3 regions of the Mesorhizobium sp. WSM4806 genome follow, and region 1 is predicted to be linked to each of the others. Evidence: predicted binding sites of a transcription regulator. Region 1 holds the regulator's gene; each other region holds the start of a gene.
The links. Region 1 encodes PhoB, which activates phosphate uptake and scavenging genes when phosphate is short. Its sites were predicted from a motif close to TGTCATNNANCTGTCAT; they were not measured.
Positions count from the first base shown of each region.

Region 1 (7,298 bases):
TCATATCCTAAAGCACAAAGCGCGGGACCATAGGTCCCGTGCTTTGAGCCGGTGAATGACCGGCGGTCGAGGGGACGTCCCGAATCATGGTCGGTTATCTCGTTGTTCTTCTGGTGGTTCTGGCCGCTGCTGCCTATTGGCTCGGCCGGACCCGCGCCATTGCCAGCGTCAATGGCAACGTCGCGCGACTGCATTCGCTGCCTGGCCAGCATGGCATGTTTCTGGCGCTTTTTGCTGCCGGTCCCGCGCTGCTTGCGATCGTGTTGTGGTCGCTGGTGACGCCAGGAATTGAATCGTCGATCGTTACCGACCGCTTCTCCTCCGAGTTGTCGGGAATGGGCGTCCCGCAGGTCGAAGCTTTCATCCGCGACGCTCGCGCGATGGCCTTTGGCGGGCTTGTCGGCTTTGCCGATCCAACGAAAGAGGCGGCCGCCGCGCTCTACAAATCGGTCCATGCGACCAGCACCTGGATCATCTGGACCGTCGCGCTCGTGCTTTCCGCGTCCGGATTTTACTGGGCCTATTCACGCATCGCACAGGCCTACCGGGCGCGCCACGTGGTCGAGCGCGTTCTTCGCGCATTCTTGATCGCCTGTTCGGTGGTCGCGATCCTGACGACGATCGGCATCGTCCTGTCGCTGATCTTCGAGTCGCTGCGGTTCTTCCAACAGGTGCCGTTCTACAAGTTCCTGTTCGGCACGCATTGGTCGCCGCAGAGCGCCTTCACCGGCGCGGGAGCGGAGGCCGGGGCGGTCAACGAGGACATTTTTGGCATGGTGCCGCTCTTTGCCGGCACGTTGCTCATCACCTTCATCGCCATGCTGGTGGCTGCGCCTATCGGGCTGATGGCTGCGATCTACCTTTCGGATTACGCCTCCAAAAGCGTCCGCGCGGTCGCAAAGCCGGTTCTGGAAATCCTCGCCGGCATTCCGACCGTCGTCTACGGCTTCTTCGCCGCGCTGACGGTTGCGCCCTACTTCCGCGGTATCGGCGAAAGCCTGGGCCTCAACGTCGCGTCTGAATCCGCGCTCGCCGCAGGCGTGGTCATGGGTATCATGATCATTCCCTTCGTTTCCTCGCTTTCCGACGATGTGATCAACGCCGTTCCGCAATCCCTGAGAGACGGTTCCGCGGGCCTCGGCGCGACCAAGTCGGAAACCATCCGCAAGGTGGTCCTTCCCGCTGCCCTTCCGGGCATCGTTTCGGCAATGCTGCTTGCCGTCAGCCGCGCAATCGGCGAAACGATGATCGTAGTCATGGCGGCGGGGCTGGCGGCAAACCTCACGGCAAATCCGCTCGAAGCGGTCACCACCGTGACCGTGCAGATCGTGACACTGCTTGTGGGCGACCAGGAGTTCGACAGCGCCAAGACGCTTGCAGCCTTCGCACTCGGCCTGGTGCTGTTCTGCATCACGCTTACCCTCAACATCGTCGCTTTGCGCGTCGTCCAGAAATACCGAGAGCAATATGACTGATGCGATCTCGTCATTCGGCGCCGTCGGACGGCCGGTCAGCGTTCATACCGACGATGCCGCGAAGGCGCGGCTGAAGGGCCGCTACCGCACGGAAAAATGGTTCAAATGGCTCGGCGCCGCAGCTGTCGCGTTGGCCGGCTTGTTCCTTGTGCTGCTCCTGTCGACGATCGTCACGCAGGCGATTCCGGCGCTGCGGCAGAACTATGTGACGCTGCCGATCGATCTTTCAGCGGCCAAGGTCGACCCGGCGAAACTCGACGAAGTGAACTACGACGCCATCGCTCAGGAAGCGCTTACGGCAAAATTTCCGGATGTGAAGAGCCGCCAGGACAAGCGCCTGCTGCGCGGGCTGATTTCCACCGGCACAGGCGTGTTCCTGCGCAAGGATATTGCGGCTGATCCGGGGATGCTCGGAGGAACGGTGGACTATGCGGTTCCAGTTGACGATTTTGCCGACCTCTATCTCAAGGGTTTGCTTGCCGACGTCGGTTCGGACGAAGCGATTTCGACAAGCGTCACGCCTTCGGAAACCAGCGGCGACATCGATCTGACCTTCGGCGACGATGCCATGCTGGCGCTGGCGCGCGGCCATGGTGCGACCGAGGGCGAAAACGGCATGTTTACGCTGACGAGCGGCGCGTCGTCGCTGCTGGTCGCGTTCAATGGCGGCACGGTCAAGCTGACCTCGCTGTCGTCTGCGGCCAACGGCACGGTGATCGCAAAAGGCACGGTGATCGAGGCGCTGGACAGCACGGCGCCCGCCGCGAGCGGCCAGGCATTCCTGCGCGTCATCGAGACGCCGGAAGCATCGCGAAAGATTTCGGACAAGGTGATCGTCTGGCTCGACACGCTGAAGAGCGCCGGCCTGATCGAAAGCCGGTTCAACTCGATCTTCTTCTTCACCGGCGCAAGCCGCGAGCCGGAATTGGCTGGTGTCTGGGGCGCGGTCGTCGGATCGTTCCTGACCATGATCGTAACCCTCGCAATCGCCTTCCCGATCGGCGTTTCAGCGGCGATCTATCTTGAGGAATTTGCGCCCAAGAACCGGCTGACGACGATGATCGAAGTGAATATCAACAATCTGGCGGCGGTGCCTTCGATCGTCTTCGGCCTGCTTGGACTTGCCGTATTCCTGAATTTCTTCGGCATGCCGCGCTCAGCCCCGGTGGTCGGCGGCATGGTGCTGGCGCTGATGACCCTGCCGATCATCATTATCGCCTCGCGCGCTTCGCTGCGCGCCGTGCCGCCTTCGATCCGCGAGGCGGCGCTTGGCATCGGAGCGTCCAAGGTCCAGACCGTATTCCATCACGTCCTGCCACTGGCGATTCCGGGCATCATGACCGGCACCATCCTCGGAATGGCGCATGCGCTCGGCGAAACCGCGCCGTTGCTGATGATCGGCATGGTCGCCTTCATCGTCGACATTCCCGGCGGCTTCACCGATCCCGCGACGATCCTGCCGGTGCAGATTTTCATGTGGGCGGATTTCCCGGAAGCGGGGTTCCAGCAGAAGACTTCGGCGGCGATTTTGATTTTGCTGGTGTTTTTGGTCATCATGAACGCCATCGCGGTGATACTGCGCAGGCGCTTCGAGCGGCGCTGGTAAGGAGTAGAGGATATGAACATCATGACGGAAGCCGGCGTCGAGCAGAAACTGAGCAGCGCAACCAACGCCCCTTCGATCAAGATGAAGGGCGAAAAGGTCTCTGTTCACTACGGCGAGAAGCGAGCTCTGTTCGACGTCGATCTCGATGTCCGCGAGCATCAGGTGACAGCGTTGATCGGGCCATCGGGCTGCGGCAAGTCGACGTTCCTGCGTTGCCTGAACCGAATGAACGACACCATCGATATCGCGCGGGTGAGCGGCAAGATCACGCTCGACGGCGAGGACGTCTACGATCCGAAAATCGATGTCGTCGAGCTGCGAGCTCGCGTCGGCATGGTATTCCAGAAGCCGAATCCGTTTCCGAAGTCGATCTACGAAAACGTCGCCTACGGTCCGCGCATCCACGGCCTGGCCAGGAGCAAGGCCGAGTTGGACGGCATCGTCGAATCGAGCCTGAAGAAGGCCGGCCTGTTCAACGAGGTCAAGGATCGCCTGCTCGAGTCGGGTACCGGACTGTCCGGCGGACAGCAGCAGCGCCTGTGCATCGCGCGCGCCATCGCGGTGTCGCCGGAAGTGATCCTGATGGACGAGCCCTGTTCGGCGCTCGATCCGATCGCCACCGCCCGCGTCGAGGAACTGATCGACGAACTGCGCCAGAACTATACGATCGTCATCGTCACCCATTCGATGCAGCAGGCGGCGCGCGTGTCGCAACGCACGGCGATGTTCCATCTCGGCTATCTGGTCGAGGAGGGCGCGACCGACAAGATGTTCACCAACCCCGACGACAAGCGCACCCAGGACTACATCACCGGCCGGTTCGGCTGAGCGGTCCGGCGAATTTCGAACACGAGGACAGCACCATGGGTGAACACACCGTCGCATCTTTCGACGAGGAACTGGAGCACATCGACCGGCTGATCCGCGACATGGACGAGCTCGCCGCCGCAATGGTCGCGGCCTCGATCCGCGCGTTGCTTGCGTCGGACAATGCGATGGCGCAGCGCGTCGTCTCGGACGACGCCATCATGGATGCGCGGCAGCGCGAACTCGATGACAGCGCCATCACGCTGATCGCCAAGCGGCAGCCGATGGCGCAGGATCTGCGCGCCGTGGTTGGCGCAATCCGCATGGCGGGCGATCTCGAGCGCATCGGCGATCTGGCCAAGAACATAGCCAAGCGGGTCAGCGCAGTCGGGCAGAGCGCGACGCCGCGTAATCTGTCGCACGGTATCGACGCGATGGCGGACCTCGTTCTTGTGCAGCTGCGCGGCGTGGTCGAGCACTATGTGTCGCGCGATGCCGGCGCGTTGAAGGAACTGCGCGCCGACGACCAGAAGATCGACGTGAAATACACGGCGGTTTTTCGCGAGCTCCTGACCTACATGATGGAGGATCCGCGCAACATCACCGCCTGCACGCACCTTCTGTTCTGCGCCAAGAATCTCGAGCGTATCGGCGATCACGTCACCAACATCGCCGAAAACGCCTACTTTGTCGTGACCGGGCAGCAATTGCCGGCGGATCGCCCGAAGCTCGACGAAACGACGATGTCGGCGCCGGCGACATGACAGGAGTGACCGGCCGATGATCGCGCCGCGCATCATGGTGGTGGAGGATGAAGAGCCGCTGGGCGTCCTCCTCCGTTACAATCTTGAATCCGAAGGCTATCAGGTCGAGGTGGTGACGCGCGGCGACGAGGCCGAAATCCGGCTGCAGGAAAACGTGCCCGATCTTTTGGTGCTCGACTGGATGGTGCCGGCGGTTTCCGGCATCGAGCTTTGCCGGCGCCTTCGGGTGCGCCCCGAAACCGAGCGGCTGCCGATCATCATGCTGACCGCGCGCGGCGAGGAGAGCGACCGGGTGCGCGGCCTTTCGACCGGAGCCGACGACTATCTGGTCAAGCCGTTCTCGACACCGGAATTCATGGCCAGGGTCAAGGCGCTGCTGCGCCGCGCCAAGCCGGAAGTGCTGTCCAGCGTGCTCAAGGTCGGCGACATCATGCTCGATCGTGAATCGCACCGGGTCTATCGCAAGAAGAGCGAGATCCGGCTCGGGCCGACCGAATTCCGGCTGCTCGAATTCATGATGCGCCACCCGGGCCGGGTCTTCTCGCGCAGTCAGTTGCTCGACAATGTCTGGGGCGAGACGATCTACATCGACGAGCGCACGGTGGACGTCCATGTCGGCCGGTTGCGCAAGGCGGTCAACAATGGTCGCATGCCCGATGTCATCCGCACCATCCGCGGCGCCGGCTATGCGATCAGGGAAGACTAGCTAGGGATGTGCTGATATTCAGGTGATGCCGGCCTGCGAACGGCGGCTTCCTGCGCTTACCTACAGCGCCGCGCGCCCTGTTGGGCACGCAAAGGACGCTGTAGAACTTTGATTTTGCGCACGACCTTTCCGAAATCGATCTCGATTTCGGGGTCATGCGCGGGCTCACGTACCCAAAAGTACGCTCCGCTCCGGTTCTCGGAACCCACCATTCTCGACTCGGCCTGACCTGAATCTCAACACACCCCAAGTCGCGACCCGGGAATCCTTCAAGCCACGTTCTTTCCGACCGAGCCGGCTCGTGCCTGGATGCTCGGCGCGAAAATCTCCTGGTCGACGAAGCTTAGCGCCCGCATGGCGCAACCTTCGCGGATCAGCGGCAGCTCGTTCGGCTCGGTGTCGAAGGAAATCGAACCCGAATGCTGGCCGCCGGCGGTCTGGGCGATGGCCTCGCGCAGGGCCGGCTCGATCAGGTCGAAGGCGGCAGCGCTGGCGCCGACCATGGCCACCGGCGCCGGATCGATCAGCGCAAACAGGCTGCCGAGCCCGAAGCCGAGCGCCTCGCCGGCCTTGCGGTAGGCTTCGCGCTCCGGTCCGTCCATCTCGCGCGCCCGGGCCGCCAAGGCCCGCATGTCGGCGTCGCTGACATCGGCGACCGGCTCGGCGTTCTCGCTCAACAGCCTTGCGTTGCGCCAGATGGCGTAGTTGCCGGCATAAGCCTCGACGCAGCCGCGCCGCCCGCAGCGGCAAAGCGCGCCGCCCGGCCGATGGATCATGTGGCCGAATTCGCCGCCTGAGGAGTGGGTGCCGGTGAACAGCTCGCCCTTCAGCACCAGCCCCATACCGATGCCGTGCGAGAGCAGGATGGCGATGAAATCGTCGCGGTAGCGATCCGGGTGGCGCCAGCGCAGCGCCACGGCCATCATGTTGCAGTCGTTCTCCATGATGGCAGGGATGCCGAACTCGCGTTCCAGAATGTCGGCGAAGGCGATGTTCGTCTGCGGCGTGATCGGCGACCACAACATGGCGCGCGCGTGGGAATCGGTGATGCCCTGGATCGCCAGCGCGATGCGGGCGACGCTTTGGACATCGAGGTCGGGATCTTCGAGCCGGCGCCGGACGATGGCGACACATTCGTCGATCAGCGCGTCACGCGACATGGTCAGCGTGTCCAGCCGGCGCTGTTCCTCGGCGACCACTTGCCCGGCATAATTGATGACGGCGACCGACAGGAAATTCAGCGACAACACGACGGCCAACACCGCAGCGGCTTGCGGATTGAGGCTGAGGCCGACCTGCGGCCGGCCGCGTTTCAACGAAACCGTCTCGCTCGCCTTGCTCTCGGCCAGGATGCCTTCCTGGATCAGGTCGGCAGAGATCGCCGATATGGTCGAATGGCTGAGGCCGGTGGTCGCGGCGATCTCGGTCCGCGACGGCTGGCCTGCCCGGCGCACGGCCGAAATCACCATCGCCCGGTTGCGCCGGCGCAGATCGTCATGACGGATTCCCACCGACATTTTTTTTCCTCCTCATTGCCGCGGCCGCTCATGAATCGGAAGCCGTCGGTATGCCGGACAAATACTGGCAGAAGCAGAAGGGGCTGTCATTATTTATTCCGAGCCTCGAAAAAAAGCCCGACAGGACGTCAAAATCCATCAGAATTGGTGTTGACAGTGCTTCCGCGTTGGACCAGTATTTTTTCGAGGCTCGAAAAAATAGAGCCTTTGTGCCGGCCTTCGGGCCAGTTGGTCGCGCCCTACGCGGCGCAGGGAGGAATATCATGAAGAGATTCGCAGCCGCCATTCTGGCGGGGGTCGCCATGTCGCTGACGCTCGCGTCGGCCGCGCAGGCCAAGGACAAGGTCATTGGCGTTTCGTGGTCGAACTTCCAGGAAGAGCGTTGGAAGACCGACGAAGCCGCCATGAAGGCGGCGATCGAGG
Region 1 covers NZ_JBVVQZ010000013.1:6,401-13,698, reverse strand. Annotated here, with positions in the region: gene pstC (phosphate ABC transporter permease subunit PstC) at 87-1,475, shown strand; gene pstA (phosphate ABC transporter permease PstA) at 1,468-3,081, shown strand; gene pstB (phosphate ABC transporter ATP-binding protein PstB) at 3,094-3,909, shown strand; gene phoU (phosphate signaling complex protein PhoU) at 3,945-4,652, shown strand; gene phoB (phosphate regulon transcriptional regulator PhoB) at 4,669-5,358, shown strand; gene AC0L2M_RS19825 (ROK family protein) at 5,628-6,875, opposite strand; gene xylF (D-xylose ABC transporter substrate-binding protein) at 7,139-7,298, shown strand, end outside.

Region 2 (7,298 bases), on a different contig from region 1:
CGGATGGCCGGGCGATGAGCTTCCTCGAACTCACCGATGTGCACAAGCACTACGGCCCGGTGGCCGCACTGGCCGGCGTCGACCTCAGCGTGGCCAGCGGCAGCCGCACGGCGATCGTCGGACCGTCAGGCTGCGGCAAGACGACCCTGCTGCGGTTGATCGCCGGCTTCGAAGCGCCGGACCAGGGTCGCATCGTGCTCGACGGCGAGGTGCTGGCCAATGGCGACGCCGCGGTGCCGGCATATCGGCGCGGCATCGGCGTGGTGGCGCAGGACGGCGCCCTGTTCCCGCATCTGAGCATCGCCGCCAATATCGGTTTCGGCATGCGGCATCACGAGGACAAGCGCAGCGAGCGTATCGCCGAGCTCGCCTATATCGTCGGGCTCGACAAGGCGATCCTGAAACGGCGGCCGCACGAGCTCTCAGGCGGCCAGCAGCAGCGTGTGGCGTTGGCCCGCGCCATGGCCATGAAGCCGCGGCTGATGCTGCTCGACGAGCCGTTCTCGGCGCTCGACACCGGCCTGCGCGCCTCGATGCGCAAGGCGGTGGCCGAGCTTCTGGAGACCGCCGGCATCACCACGATCCTGGTCACGCACGACCAGGCCGAGGCGCTGTCCTTTGCCAGCCAGGTCGCGGTGATGCGCGACGGCAAATTCTCGCAGGTCGGCACGCCGCGCGAGCTTTATCTCAAGCCGAAGGACCGGATGGTCGCCGAATTCCTCGGCGACGCCATCATCCTGCCGGCCAGGATCGCGGACGGCTTCGCCAGCTCGCCGCTCGGCCGCATCGCCGTCGACAGCACCGAGCGGCGCGATCTCGTCCGCATCATGCTGCGGCCGGAACAGGTGCTTTTGAAACGGACATCGCGCGAAGGCATGTCGGGCACGCCGGACATGCTGTTCGGCGAGGTCACGGAATCCGAATTCGCCGGCTCGATGTGCACCATCGCGGTGCGGCTCTTGAACAGTCCCGATCCGCCGGACGCAGCCGCGATCGGCAACACGCCACTGGTCCTGCGCAAGCCGGGCATGGACACACCGACGGTTGGCGAGATCGTCCGGCTGACGGTGTCGGGCAAGGCGCATGTGTTCGCCTGAACGGTCTTGCGTCTGGCGCGGTTCGCCGGTCAGGCCGACAGGCCAGCTTCAATCGACCCGCTTGCCGGCCTGATCGAACCAGTGCAGCTTTTCGGACTTGGCCACGACACGCAACTGGTCGCCGGGCTTTGCGGTGGCGCGCCCTGAGACGCGCACGATGATACGGCTGCCGGCTGCGGCGCAGTGAAGAAAGCTTTCGGCCCCGACCGGCTCGACCGCTTCGACTGCCGCCGGCAGGACGAGCGCACCGGGCAGCGCCTCCGCATTGAGGGTGACGTCGGCATCTTCAGGGCGAAACCCCAGCGTCACGGCTTGCGTTCCGGGAGCCGCAAAGCCGATCGCGGTGCCGTCAGCCAGTATCGGGCCTGAGGAACTTCCGGTCAGCGCCAGGAGGTTCATCGGCGGCGCGCCGATGAAGGAAGCGACGAAGATCGACGCCGGCTTTTCGTAGATGTCGAGCGGCGCGCCCGTTTGCTCGACCAGCCCGGCGTTCATGACAACAAGGATGTCGGCCAGCGTCATCGCCTCGAGCTGGTCGTGGGTGACATAGACCGAGGTGACGCCGAGCGTGCGCTGCAAGTTCTTGATCTCGACCCGCATCTGCCCGCGCAATTTGGCATCGAGATTGCTGAGCGGCTCGTCGAACAGGAAGACCTTCGGATTGCGCACGATGGCGCGGCCCATGGCGACACGCTGGCGTTGACCGCCGGAAAGCTCGCGAGGCCGCCGGTCGAGCAGCGCCGAAAGCTCCAGCACCTTGGCGGTCGAACGCACCCTGCTGTCGATCTCGTCCTTCGGCGTGCCGCGATTGCGCAGGCCATAGGCCATGTTGTCATAGACTTTCATATGCGGGTAAAGCGCGTAGTTCTGGAACACCATGGCGATGTCGCGCTCGGTCGGGCCGATGGCGTTGACCACTTTGCCGTCGATGGCGACCGTACCGGCGGAAATGGTCTCCAACCCGGCGATCATCCTCAGCAGCGTCGACTTGCCGCAGCCGGATGGGCCGACCAGCACGCAAAGCTCCTTGTCGGGAATGGCGATGGAGACCCCCTTCACGGCTTCGACGCCGCTGGGATAGACCTTCTTCACGTCCTTCAGATCGACGGTCGCCATCAGCTTCTCACTTTTCGGATTCGACCAGGCCGCGCACGAACCAGCGTTGCATCAGCACCACCACCAGGATCGGCGGCACGATGGCCAGCATCGCCGTGACCATGACCAGGTGCCATTCGGTATCGGCATCGGCAAAGGAAACCATCTTTCTCAACGCGATGACGATGGTGTTCATGTCGTTGCTGTTGGTGACCAGCAGCGGCCAAAGATACTGCGTCCAGCCGTAGATGAAGAGGATCACGAACAGCGCCGCGATATTGGTGCGCGACAATGGCAACAGGATATCGAAGAAGAAGCGCCATGGCCCGGCGCCGTCGACGCGCGCCGCCTCGACCAATTCGCCCGGTATGGTCATGAAGAACTGGCGGAACAGCAGCGTCGCGGTGGCCGAGGCGATCAGCGGGATAATCAGGCCGGCATAGGTGTCGATCATGCCGAGATCGACCATTACCTTGTAGGTCGGAAGGATGCGCACTTCCACCGGAAGCATCAAGGTGATGAAGATCAGCCAGAAGAAGGTCATGCGCAGGGGAAAGCGGAAGAACACGATCGCGTAGGCCGACAGGATCGAGATGCAGATCTTTCCCACCGCAACGCCGAGCGCCATGATCGTGGTGTTGAGGAGCAGTTGGCCGACGCTGACACCGCCGATGCGGCCAATGCCGCCGAACAGCGCCTCGCTGTAGTTGTTCCAGAGCTGGCCGCCGGGCAAGAGCGGCAGCGGCGGCCTGAGGATGGTTTGCAGCGTGTGCGTCGAGGCAACGAACGTGTAGTAGATCGGGAAAGCCACGATCAATATGCCGAGGATCAGCACGGCATGGGCGATGAAGGTGCGGAGCGGAGACTGGCCGATCATCGCTGCCCTCAGCCGTAATGGACTTTGCGTTCCACGTAGCGGAACTGGATAGCGGTGAGCGCAATGACGATTGCCATCAGGATGACCGACTGCGCCGCCGAGTCGCCCAGGATCAGATTGACGAAGCCGTCATTGTAGACCTTGTAGACCAGCGTCTCGGTCGCCTTGCCCGGCCCGCCGCCGGTGACGGCATGAACGATGCCGAACGTATCGAACAGGGCATAGACGGTGTTGACGACCAGCAGGAAAAAGGTGGTCGGCGCGAGCAGCGGGAAGACGATGGTCCAGAAGCGCTTGGTCTCGCCGGCGCCGTCCATGGCCGCCGCCTCGATTAGCGTTTTCGGCACTGCCTGCAGACCGGCGACGAAGAACAGGAAATTGTAACTGATCTGCTTCCAGGCAGCCGCCGACACCAGCAGGATCATGGCGTGGGTGCCGTTGAGCAGCGGGTCCCAGGCGATGCCGAGGCTTCGCAGCAAATAGGCCAACGAGCCGATTGAAGGATTGAACAGAAAAAGCCACAGCATGCCGGCAATCGCCGGCGCCACGGCATAGGGCCAAATCAACAGGGTGCGGTAGAGGCCTTTGCCGCGCACCGCCTTCTCGGCCATGACCGCAAGCAGCAGGGCCACGCACATCGCGACGATCGCGGTCGCAAGCGAGAACACCACGGTGACCTTGATCGAATTGAGGTAGGCAGGATCGGCCAGCACCTTGCGGAAATTGGCAAACCAGACAAACCTGGTCCTCAGCCCGAACGGATCCTGTCTGAGCATCGACTGGTAAAGCGCCTGACCGGCCGGCCAGTAGAAGAAAACCAGTGTTATGGCGAGTTGTGGCGCCACCAGCAGGTAGGGCAGGATCTTGTTGGGAAAGACGACGCGGGGAGACAGGCTGATTTCCTTCGCTATCTCGGGGACGCCCACGCGAACTCGCGTGGGCGATATTCAAACCGACACCAACCGAGATAATCTCGTCAGTTCTCCAGCGCTTCCTTGATTGCGGCGTTGCCGCGCGTAACCGCGTTGTCAAGCGCCTGCTGAGCGGTTTGCTGGCCGGCCAGCATCTTCTCGAACTCCTCGTTCTGGATATCGCGCACCTGCGGCAGGTTCGGCAGGCGCACGCCCTTCGAGTTGTCGGTCGGCGCCTTGCCAGTCATTTGCAGGATGGGTGTCTCACGGCCGGGGTTCTTGTCATAGAAGCCCGATTTCTTGGTCGCCTCGTAGGCAGCAAGCGTCACCGGCAGGTATCCTGACTTCTGGTGCAGATATTCCTGCACATCGGTCTTGGACAGGTAGGCGAAGAACGCCGCGACACCCTTGTATTGCTCGTCCGACTTGGCGCCGAACACCCACAGGCTGGCGCCGCCCGGCGTGGTGTTCTGCGGTGCGCCCTTGGCGTCGCTGTCGTAGGGAAGCTGGCCGATGCCGTAGTTCATGCCGGACTTGACGATGTCGCCGAGGCCGCCCGACGATTCGGTGAAGATGCCGCATTCGCCGGCGAGGAAGATCTGCTTGGCTTCGGAGGTGCGCCCGCCATATTTGAAGGTGCCGTCCTTGGCGAGATCCGCGAGCGCCTGGAAGTGGTTGACAAAAATCGGCGCGTTGATCTTGAGTTCGACATCGCCGCCGGCCAGGCCGTTCTGCTGGGTCGCCCACGACACATCATTCCACGCCGCGAAATTCTCCAGATGGATCCAGGTCAGCCAGGTCGAGGTATAGCCACAAGGGGCGGCGCCGCTCGTCTTGATCTTCTTGGCGGCTTCCCACACCTCGTTCCAGGTCTTGGGCGGATTGTTCACGTCGAGGGCGGCCTTCTGGAAGATATCCTTGTTGTAGTAAAGGATCGGCGAGGAGGAGTTGTAGGGGAAGGACAGCATGGTGCCGTCCGGCTTCGAATAATAGCCGACGATACCGGGCAGATACTGGCTCTTGTCGAAGGTCATCCCGGCACCGGTCATCACCTCGGCCACCGGCTTGATCGCGCCCTCGGCCGCCATCATCACGCCGGTGCCGACGTCGAACACCTGGAGGATATCGGGCGCCTGGCCGGCGCGGAAGGCGGCGATGCCGGCATTCAGCGTCTCCGGATAGGTGCCCTTGAACACCGGAACCAGTTCATAGTCGCTCTGGCTGGCGTTGAAATCCTTGGAGATCTTGCCGACGACCTCGGCGTTGGCGCCGGTCATGGCGTGCCACCAGCTGATCTGCGTGACGGCGAAGGCGGATGTGGTGGAAAGCAGGGTCAAGGTGGCGGCGACACCGGCCGCGAAGCCGAAGAACTTCATGTTTCATCTCCCGTTTGTCATTGGCGAAAGGGGCACTCTCGCAATGCCAATATGTGCCGCCCGTGACAATTGGACAACGGTTTTGTTGCAGGCCGATGAACTTGATTTCCACTTAAAGTGGCGTGCGCTTCGAGATGAGAGCCGATGGAAAGCAATTGAAAAGCCGGCTTACCAATCGAACAACGACGACGACCGGCAATCGTCGGCGCCTCCTAAAGAGCGCACTTTGCGCGACATGCATTAGTCCGACTTGCCGAGCGCCGTCTCGACCAGCCGCTTGGCGTCGGGGCTCGACCATTCTGCCGGGCCGTTCATGTGGGCAATCAGGCAGCCTTCACCGTCGATCAGCATGGTGACCGGCAGGCCGAGCGCCAGGCCGCGTGTCTTGAGATCGTTGAACAGCGCCATCGTCGAATCGCGGTAGTAGCCGAGCGCCTCGACGCCGGTCTCCTCGAGGAACTTCTTCGGCTTGCTGTCGTCGCCGGCATCGACATTGACCGCGACGACCTCGAAGGCATCGCTGCCCATTTCGTTCTGCAGCGCGTCGAGCGCCGGCATTTCGGCGCGGCAGGGCGCGCACCATGTCGCCCACAGATTGAGCAGCACCGTCTTGCCGGCATGGTCGGCGAGCGTCATCGGCTTGCCGTCGGGGCTGTTGAAGGCAAGGCCCTTCAGCGATTGCGGCGGATCGGCCGGCAAAAGTGCTGCAACCTGGCCGGTGGCAGCCGCCGCGACCGTCTTGGCGCGGTCGGCCTTGGCGGCGCAGGCGACATCGTCCTTGCTGTCGCCAACCGCGACTTGAGCGGGGGCGTTGTTGCCAGAACCGCTTTCGCTGACATATACCGCGACCGCGCCGGCCAGCACGCCTGCCACCAAAGCGGCGAGGATGAGGCGCGGGGCCGGGAAAAATCGATTGCCGTCTGCCATTTTTTAAAACTGCTCCGGAGCACGGGTTATAGCGATGAGCGACAAGAAGGCCAGCAACCAGATGTGGGGCGGACGTTTTGCCTCGGGTCCGGCCGCGATCATGGAAGCGATCAACGCGTCGATCTCGTTCGACCGCAAACTCTACGCGCAGGACATCAGAGGCTCGATCGCCCACAGCGAGATGCTGGCGCAAACCGGCATTATTTCGGCGGCCGACCAAGAAAAAATCGCTCACGGGCTGAACACGATCCTGGCAGAGATCGAAGCCGGCACGTTCGAGTTCTCGACCAGGCTGGAAGACATCCACATGAATGTCGAGGCCCGCCTTGCCGAGCTGATCGGCCCGGCTGCCGGCCGCCTGCATACCGCCCGTTCGCGCAACGACCAGGTGGCGGTCGATCTCAGGCTATGGGTCAAGGACGAGTGCTTTCGCGTCGCCGAGGCGCTGAAGGGTCTGATCACGGCGTTCCTGGAGCGGGCCGAGGAGCATGCGGCAACGGTGATGCCGGGCTTCACCCACATGCAGGCGGCTCAGCCGGTAACCTTCGGCCATCACTGCATGGCCTATGTCGAGATGTTCTCGCGCGACCTGTCGCGTGTTCGCGACGCTATCGAACGGATGGACGAAAGCCCGCTCGGTGCGGCCGCGCTTGCCGGCACCAGCTTTCCGATCGACCGGCACCAGACGGCCAGGGCGCTCGGCTTCCGTGAGCCGATGCGCAATTCCCTAGACAGCGTTTCGGACCGCGATTTCGCGCTCGAGTTTTTGGGGCTGGCGGCGATCTGCGCGACGCATCTGTCGCGGCTGGCCGAAGAAATCATCATCTGGTCGACGCCGCAATTCGGCTTCGTCAGGCTGTCGGACTCATTCTCCACCGGCTCCTCGATCATGCCGCAGAAGAAGAACCCCGACGCCGCCGAGCTGGTGCGCGGCAAGACCGGCCGCGTCACCGGCCATCTGGTCGGCCTGCTGACTGTCATGAAGGGCATGCCGCTGACCTACGGCAAGGACATG
Region 2 covers NZ_JBVVQZ010000018.1:111,100-118,397, reverse strand. Annotated here, with positions in the region: gene AC0L2M_RS25410 (ABC transporter permease) at 1-18, shown strand, start outside; gene AC0L2M_RS25405 (ABC transporter ATP-binding protein) at 15-1,097, shown strand; gene AC0L2M_RS25400 (sn-glycerol-3-phosphate import ATP-binding protein UgpC) at 1,146-2,213, opposite strand; gene ugpE (sn-glycerol-3-phosphate ABC transporter permease UgpE) at 2,221-3,069, opposite strand; gene ugpA (sn-glycerol-3-phosphate ABC transporter permease UgpA) at 3,078-3,962, opposite strand; gene ugpB (sn-glycerol-3-phosphate ABC transporter substrate-binding protein UgpB) at 4,046-5,356, opposite strand; gene tlpA (thiol:disulfide interchange protein TlpA) at 5,597-6,283, opposite strand; gene argH (argininosuccinate lyase) at 6,318-7,298, shown strand, end outside.
Region 2: ugpB (sn-glycerol-3-phosphate ABC transporter substrate-binding protein UgpB) is a predicted target of PhoB. The motif match lies at 5,419-5,435, and genes of this name have one in related genera.

Region 3 (7,298 bases), on a different contig from region 1:
GCGCCGACGCACTGTCCGGCAATGGCCGCTTCATCCTGCCGCTGCAGGTGTTTCTCGACCTCGATCCGGCGGTGCGCCGGTCGGCGAAGGAGCGCCTCGGCGTGCTGCTTCAGCCCGGCGATCAGCTCGAAAAGATCGCGGACCTGCTCGACCAGATATCGCTGGTGGCGCTGGCCTTCCCGGCTTTCAGTGACGGCCGCTCCTTCTCCAAGGGCGAACTGCTGCGCAGCCGCTACCGTTTCGAGGGCGCGGTCCGCGCCACCGGACAGGTTCTGGTCGACCAGCTTCCGCATATGCTGCGCCTCGGCTTCGACGAGTTCGAAGTATCAAATCCAGTGTTGCTGAAACGGCTCGAGGAAGGCCGCACCGGCGGTCTGCCGCTGTCCTACCAGCCGACCGTGAAGCCGGAGGCCAAAGGCCCCAAATATTCCTGGCGGCGGGTGCGCACCGGTTGATCTCCCCACCGAGCAAGTCGCATCTGGTCGGACCACTTTGCCGATTCAATCTTTTATTTTCGGCATCCGCCCCTTAAGATACGGCCTATTATTTCGTGATCCGAAATAAATTCGCCACCAAGGGAGGAACCGGGAATGGCTGGTAAGAAGATATTGATGCTCGTTGGCGAGTTCAGCGAGGAATACGAGATTTTCGTCTTTGAACAGGCCTTGCATGCGGTCGGCCACACCGTGCATGTCGTGTGTCCCGACAAGAAGGCAGGCGATATCCTGAAGACGTCGCTGCACGACTTCGAGGGTCACCAGACCTATACGGAAAAGCTCGGCCACGACTACATCCTCAACAAGACGTTTTCCGAGGTCAATCCGGCTGAATACGATGCCGTCTATGCGGCAGGCGGGCGCGGGCCGGAATATATCCGCATCGACAAGCGCGTGCAGGCGCTGGTGCGGCATTTCCACGAGACCGGCAAGCCGATCTTCACCATTTGCCACGGCGCCCAGATCCTGATGGCGGTCGACGGCGTGCTGCGTGGCAGGGAAGTCGCGGCGCTGCAGTATTGCGAGCCGGAAGTCACGCTCGCTGGCGGCACCTACATCGATGTCGCGCCGACCGGCGCCCATGTCGACGGCAATCTGGTGTCGGCCAAGGGCTGGCCGGGGCTGGCCGCCTTCATGCGCGAATGCCTGAAAGTGCTTGGCACCGAGATCCGCCACGGCGAGATCCTGATGCGCGACGAACGCCAGGCGGCTTGAGCCACACATTATAAAAGCCGCCGCACCTGTGGTGCGGCGGCTTTACAGCGCCGCGCGTTCGTTTTTGGGATGTGCTTTATGCAGTCATCCGCGCTTCGCGAAACGATACCAGCTTGCTGCGGCTCTCATCCCACAGCGCCAGCTTGACGCAGCGCAGGCTGTCGAGAAGCGTGACGCGGCCGATTTCGCGCAGTTCCGGATAGTCCCTCAGGACCTCCTGGAGCCGATAGCACGGCACCTTGGCGGAGAGGTGGTGCACGTGATGGACGCCGATATTGCCGGTGAACCAGTTCAGTACCGGCGGCAGGTCATAATAGGACGAGCCGTGCAGGGCCGCATGCTGGAACTCCCATTCGGAGTCCTTTGCCCACTCTGTCTCTTCGAACTGGTGCTGGACATAGAACAGCCAGATGCCGGCAGAACCGGCGAGAACGACGATGGGCAAATGGACGACCAGGAACGCTTCGAGACCGACGAACCAGACAAGGGCGGCGGCGGCGACCGCGATGGCCGCGTTGGTGGCCATCGACGACACCCAGGGCGTGAGGCCGCCTCGCATCATGCCGACTGGCAGTCTCTGTTCAAAGATGAAAAGCCAAATGGGGCCGAGGCCGAACATGACGAGCGGATGGCGGTAGAGGCGATAGGCAAGGCGGCCCCGCCAGGACATTTGCCGATATTCCGCGACAGTCAGCGTCCTGATGTCGCCCGTGCCGCGCTCATCGAGATTGCCGGCGCTGGCGTGATGGGTTGCGTGGGCACGCCGCCAGCAATCGTAAGGCGTCAAGGTCAGGATGCCCAGCCCGCGGCCGATCCAGTCGTCGGCGGTGCGATTGGCGAAGAACGAGCCGTGGCCGCAATCGTGCTGGATCATGAAGATCCGCACCAGAAAGCCGGCGGCCGGAAGGATGAGGATCAGACCCCACCAATGGCCATAGGCATAGGCAGCCGAGGACAGTGCCCACAGCGTGGCAAAGGGGATGAGGGTGATGGCAAGTTCGACGGCGCTGCGCCGCCTGTCAGGTTTCTTGTAGCGCGCCAGGATCTTCAACCAGGCACGCTTGCTGTTCGCTACAGCTTCGGGGGAAATCATGTTCATCAGGAAGCATAGACGGACCATTTCGTCGCCGCAAGCCAGGCATCACGCAAAGTTACTGCGGGTAATTGTCGCGCGACGCGCAAGCTGCGGCAAAAGGCATGCCAATGGCGCGCAGCGACAGGCGTGTGTGTTGTCTATCGCCGGTTGCCAGCGGCGGCTACGCTGCTTTCGATGCCGTCCAGGCGGTCAAGCAATTCCCTGAAACGATCGGGAATGTCGTTCTCCGTCCGGAACGCCGGCAACGCGCGCAGAAAGTGCATCGTTGCCTCGGTGCCGAACTGGCGCCTGATGCCGGCCGCCAGCCTTTCACGTCTTTCGTCATCGTTGGGGGCGCCATTCTTACGGTCGCCGTCGTTGCGGGTCGCCATCTCAAAATCCTGTGTCGGTTTCGAAACTCTTCCAGCAGACGAATGGTTCCCCTATCGCAGCATCTTGGCAAGCAAAGCCGGTGGTTACAGTAAAATTTGAATTAATATCGAAAGGTCTCCATGATGCGTCGTCAAAAGCGCGAGCGGCCTGTCCAGTATCGCTTGCCCCTTGATTTTTGGCCGCCAAACCTCGATATCGCACAAAATCCACATCATTTGAAATGACGGGAAACGGCGATGAGCGACCAGGCAAAAGACGAACGCGCGCCCGATGAAGCCGAGACGGCCGGGGCTGCCACCGAACACACGCAAGGCAGCGCCGACGGCGACTATGAAGCGCTTGTGCGGCTGCTGAAGGAAAACGACGAGTTGAAGGACCGCGCGCTCCGCGTCGCAGCCGAGATGGAGAATCTGCGCCGCCGTACCGCCCGTGACGTGCACGATGCACGCGCCTATGCGGTTGCCAATTTCGCCCGTGACATGCTGTCGGTATCGGACAATCTGCGCCGCGCACTGGATGCGATCCCGGCTGAGTCCAAGGCGTCAGGTGATGCCGGTTTGAAGTCACTGATCGAGGGCGTCGAGCTCACCGAGCGCGCCATGCTATCGGCGCTCGAGCGGCACGGAGTGAAGAAGCTCGAGCCGGAAGGCGAGAAATTCGACCCGAATTTCCATCAGGCGATGTTCGAGGTGCCCAATCCGGAGGTGCCGGCCAACACGGTGGTCCAGGTCGTGCAGCCAGGCTATTCGATCGGTGAGCGGGTGTTGCGGCCGGCCATGGTCGGCGTTGCCAAGGGCGGTCCCAAGCATGTGGCAAGCGAAGCGCCGGTCGAGCCAGGGCCGGTGAATGAGCAAGCTGAGAAGGATGCGTAAGTTAAGGGAATAGGGCAGTAGGAGCAGTAGGGGCAGTAGGGTAAAGGAGCCGTACCAATCGTACGGCTTCGTGCTATTCATACATCCCTATTCACCCGCTCTCCTACTCCGCTATGCCCTTGAACCCGATCGAGCTTCTCGACTATGCCGGTGTCGCCGTCTTCGCGGCGACCGGTGCGCTGGCCGCTTCGCGCAAGCAGCTCGACATCATCGGCTTTCTGTTCCTGGCCAGCGTCACCGGCATCGGCGGTGGCACGTTTCGTGACGTCATCCTCAATCTGCCGGTCTTCTGGGTTACCAACTCTGGCTATGTGCTGATCTGCGCGGTGGTGGCGATGCTTGTCTTTTTCGGGGCGCACCGTCTCGAATCCCGCTGGAAATTACTGCTCTGGCTCGACGCCGTCGGCCTCGCCGCGTTTTCGGTGATGGGTGCCGCCAAGGGCCTGGCCATCACCGGCTCGCCGGTCGTGTCCGTTGTTACCGGCGTGCTCACCGCCACGTTCGGCGGGATCTTGCGCGACCTGCTGGCCGGTGAGGCTTCGGTGCTCTTGAGACCAGAAATCTATGTCACCGCCGCCCTTGCGGGCGCCATCCTGTTTACAACAGGCGATCTCGCCGGACTGCCGCCGCTCGCCTCGGGCCTGGTGGGCTTCATAGCCGCTTTCTGCGTGCGTGGCGGCGCGCTTAAGTTCGGCTGGGCCTTTCCGTCCTACAAGAGCCGGCCCGGCCGGCGGCCGGAAGATATTCCGTGAAATGAGGGCGAGTAGCGAATAGGGACAACGATCCGCAGCGAATTGGCGGAACTCCCGCTACTCGCTACTCCCTATTCGCTACTCATTGGAATCTCAGGCGGCGAAGCGCTGGGCTTCCCCGCCATAATAGCTGACGTAGCGGGCGCCGATCTCCTTGACCGGCATCACCACGAACACGTCGACCGTCGAGAATTCGCGGTCGATGACGCAGCCGTCGCCGATGCGCGCGCCGACGCGCAGATAGCCCTTGACCAGCGGTGGCATCGCCGCGATCGCGGCCTTGGCGTTGAGCGCCTCGATCGGCATCAAATCCATGGAACAGTAGCGGCCGGCGACGGCGCGCACGTCCCAGGCCGAATTCGTCCGGCAGTGATGGGCGAGATAGGTCAGCGCTTCGGCGTGTGCCGCCGGCACGGTGCCGGGGAACGAGGCGCAACCGGTCATCACGCCGATCCCATAGTGGTTGATATAGGCCCAGATACCTTGCCAGAGCGCCTCGATGGTGCGCTTCGAGCGGTATTCCGGCAAGACGCAGGAGCGGCCGAGCTCGAGGAAACGCTGGCCGGGATGGCGGGCGATAAGATTGGTCAGCTCAAACTCGCCCTCGGAATAGAAGCCGCCGGCCGCTGCCGCGATCTCCTGCCGCAACAGGCGGTAGGTGCCGACAATGCGGCGATGCTCGGGACCGGACAGCGAGGTGTCGAAGACCAGCAGATGATCACAGAGCGGATCAAAATGGTCGGCGTCGCGGCGGTCCTGCACCTGAAACAGGGTTTTCTTGGCGCCGAGCTCGTCATAGAACACCCGGTAGCGCACTTCCTGCGCGGCGGCGATCTCGGCCTCGTTGCGTGCGAGCCGCACTTCGAGGTTGCCGATACGGCCAAGCGCTTCGCCTTTTATGACAGCATCGACGTTGCGCCCGGTGAGCAAAGCACCCCTGGCGTTCGGCCGAGCGTCACATTCCGGCATAACTGTATGCACGAGTGATTCTCCTTCGAGCCATCCCTCTTGGCACGGGGATACGGCGTAGGTGCAACAGGATTGTGACAGTACCGTGATACGACCCTGCCGGCAATACTTCGTCGGCTGGGCAACCCTTCAACCGGCTATGTTCTGCAGGTAAGCCAGGCAAGGTCAGCCGGCGGATCAAGCGGCCACGTGACCCTCGACCGCATGGACAAGCGCGTCGGGGTCGAGCGGCTTGGTGACGAAGCCGCTGGCGCCATGGGCGAGCACTGCGTGGCGGGTCGTTTCCTGACTGTCCGCCGACAGCACCATGATCGGAACCGGCGACACGGCGGTTTCCTCCTCGTGCCGGCGGATGGCGGCGATCGCGTCCAGCCCGTCCATGACAGGCATGTGCAGGTCCATCAGCACCACGTCGAAGCGGTACTTGTGGTCGGTGCCGGTGATGGCCTCGACGGCGGCCTTGCCGTTGCCGACCAGTTTCACGCGATGCCCGGCCTTTAGCAGCGTGGCACGGGCAAGCATGGCGTTGATGTCGTTATCCTCGGCGATCAGCACGGACAGGCCCCGCCGCCGGCCGCCAATGGCGCGGGCGGTTGGTGCGCCGCGCTTTTCCGGCTGCGGCTGGGTGAGGGCAGGCACGCTGCTGGTCAAAAGCACGCGAAGCAACGTTTCGCCACGCACCGGCCTTGCCAGAAAGGTGGCGTAGCCGCTGGCGCGGAACTCGCCCAGCATGCCGCGGTCGGTTGGCGCGATCAGTGTGATCGCCTCGCAATCGGCAAAGCCGCTCTGGCGAAGGCGCTTGAGCAACCTGCCGTCGCCTTCCTCCATGGCCGCATCGACCAAAAGCGCGTCGCAGCCTTCGGCGAAGGACGCTGCCTGGGCGGCGGTGGTGGCCAGATCGACCTTGCCGCCATTGGCGCGGATGGTGCGGGCGATGGCGTCGGCCTCGATGGCGTTCTTCGACAGGATCACGGCGCGCCGCCCTGACAGCGCATCCCGACGGCTCTGCGGCGGCTCGGTGGCCGATATTGCAGGGATTTCGAAGACGAATTCCGAACCCTGGCCGAGCTGGCTCGACACCGAGATCGTGCCGCCCATGGCGATCACCAGGCGCCTGGAGATGGCAAGACCGAGCCCGGCGCCGCCATGCGCGCGAGTCGACGTGCCGTCAGCCTGTTCGAATTCCTCGAAGATGCGCTCCAGGTCGTCCTCGTGCAGGCCGGGACCGGTGTCGGTGACGGTGAAGCATATGCGGTCGGTGGTTTCGGTGCGGGCACGAGCGATGCTCACCAACACGCCGCCGCTGTCGGTGAACTTGATGGCGTTGCCGATGAGGTTGAGCAGCACCTGCCTGACTCTTCCAGGATCGGCTGATATCATCTGCGGCACGTCGGGTTCGACATGGCAGCCAAGGCCGATGTTCTTGGCGAAGGCACGCGCCGCCAGGAGTTCTACGATGTTGTCGGCGATCTCGCGCACCGACATTGGCTGCGGTTCGGGATCGAAGCGGCCGGCCTCGATCTTGGAATAGTCGAGCAGGTCCTCGATCAGCGCCAGCAGCGCGCTGGCCGAGGTCGAGATGGCGCCGACATAGGTCCGTTGTTGCGGCGAGAGCCCGGTGTCCGCCAGCAGCTTGGCCATGCCCATGATGCCGTTCATCGGCGTGCGGATCTCGTGGCTGACGGTGGCGAGGAAGCGCGATTTGGCCTGGCTTGCATATTCGGCTCGCTCGCGGGCGGTGATCAGCGACGTTTCGGCGTGCTTGCGGGCGGTAATGTCGCGGGCGATGGCGCGATGCGAGACAGCACCGCTCTCCTTGTCGCGCACGGACAGTTCGATCCATGAGAACCAGCGCGGGCCGCTCGGTGTTCTAATGGCGACGTCGGTGGAGCTCAGGCATTCATGATCGGAAAAAGCGGCATCGGGAACGATGCCGACGTCGATGCCGAGGTCGGCCAGGGCCTTGCCGGCAAGGTCGCGCTGGTCGGCTCCGACAAGCTCGGCGAAAACCTTGTTGGCATAGACG
Region 3 covers NZ_JBVVQZ010000010.1:92,627-99,924, reverse strand. Annotated here, with positions in the region: gene AC0L2M_RS16920 (DUF934 domain-containing protein) at 1-455, shown strand, start outside; gene AC0L2M_RS16915 (DJ-1/PfpI family protein) at 591-1,211, shown strand; gene AC0L2M_RS16910 (fatty acid desaturase) at 1,288-2,310, opposite strand; gene AC0L2M_RS16905 (hypothetical protein) at 2,445-2,678, opposite strand; gene grpE (nucleotide exchange factor GrpE) at 2,916-3,551, shown strand; gene AC0L2M_RS16895 (trimeric intracellular cation channel family protein) at 3,671-4,303, shown strand; gene olsB (l-ornithine N(alpha)-acyltransferase) at 4,397-5,284, opposite strand; gene AC0L2M_RS16885 (ATP-binding protein) at 5,450-7,298, opposite strand, start outside.
Region 3: olsB (l-ornithine N(alpha)-acyltransferase) is a predicted target of PhoB. The motif match lies at 5,336-5,352, and genes of this name have one in related genera.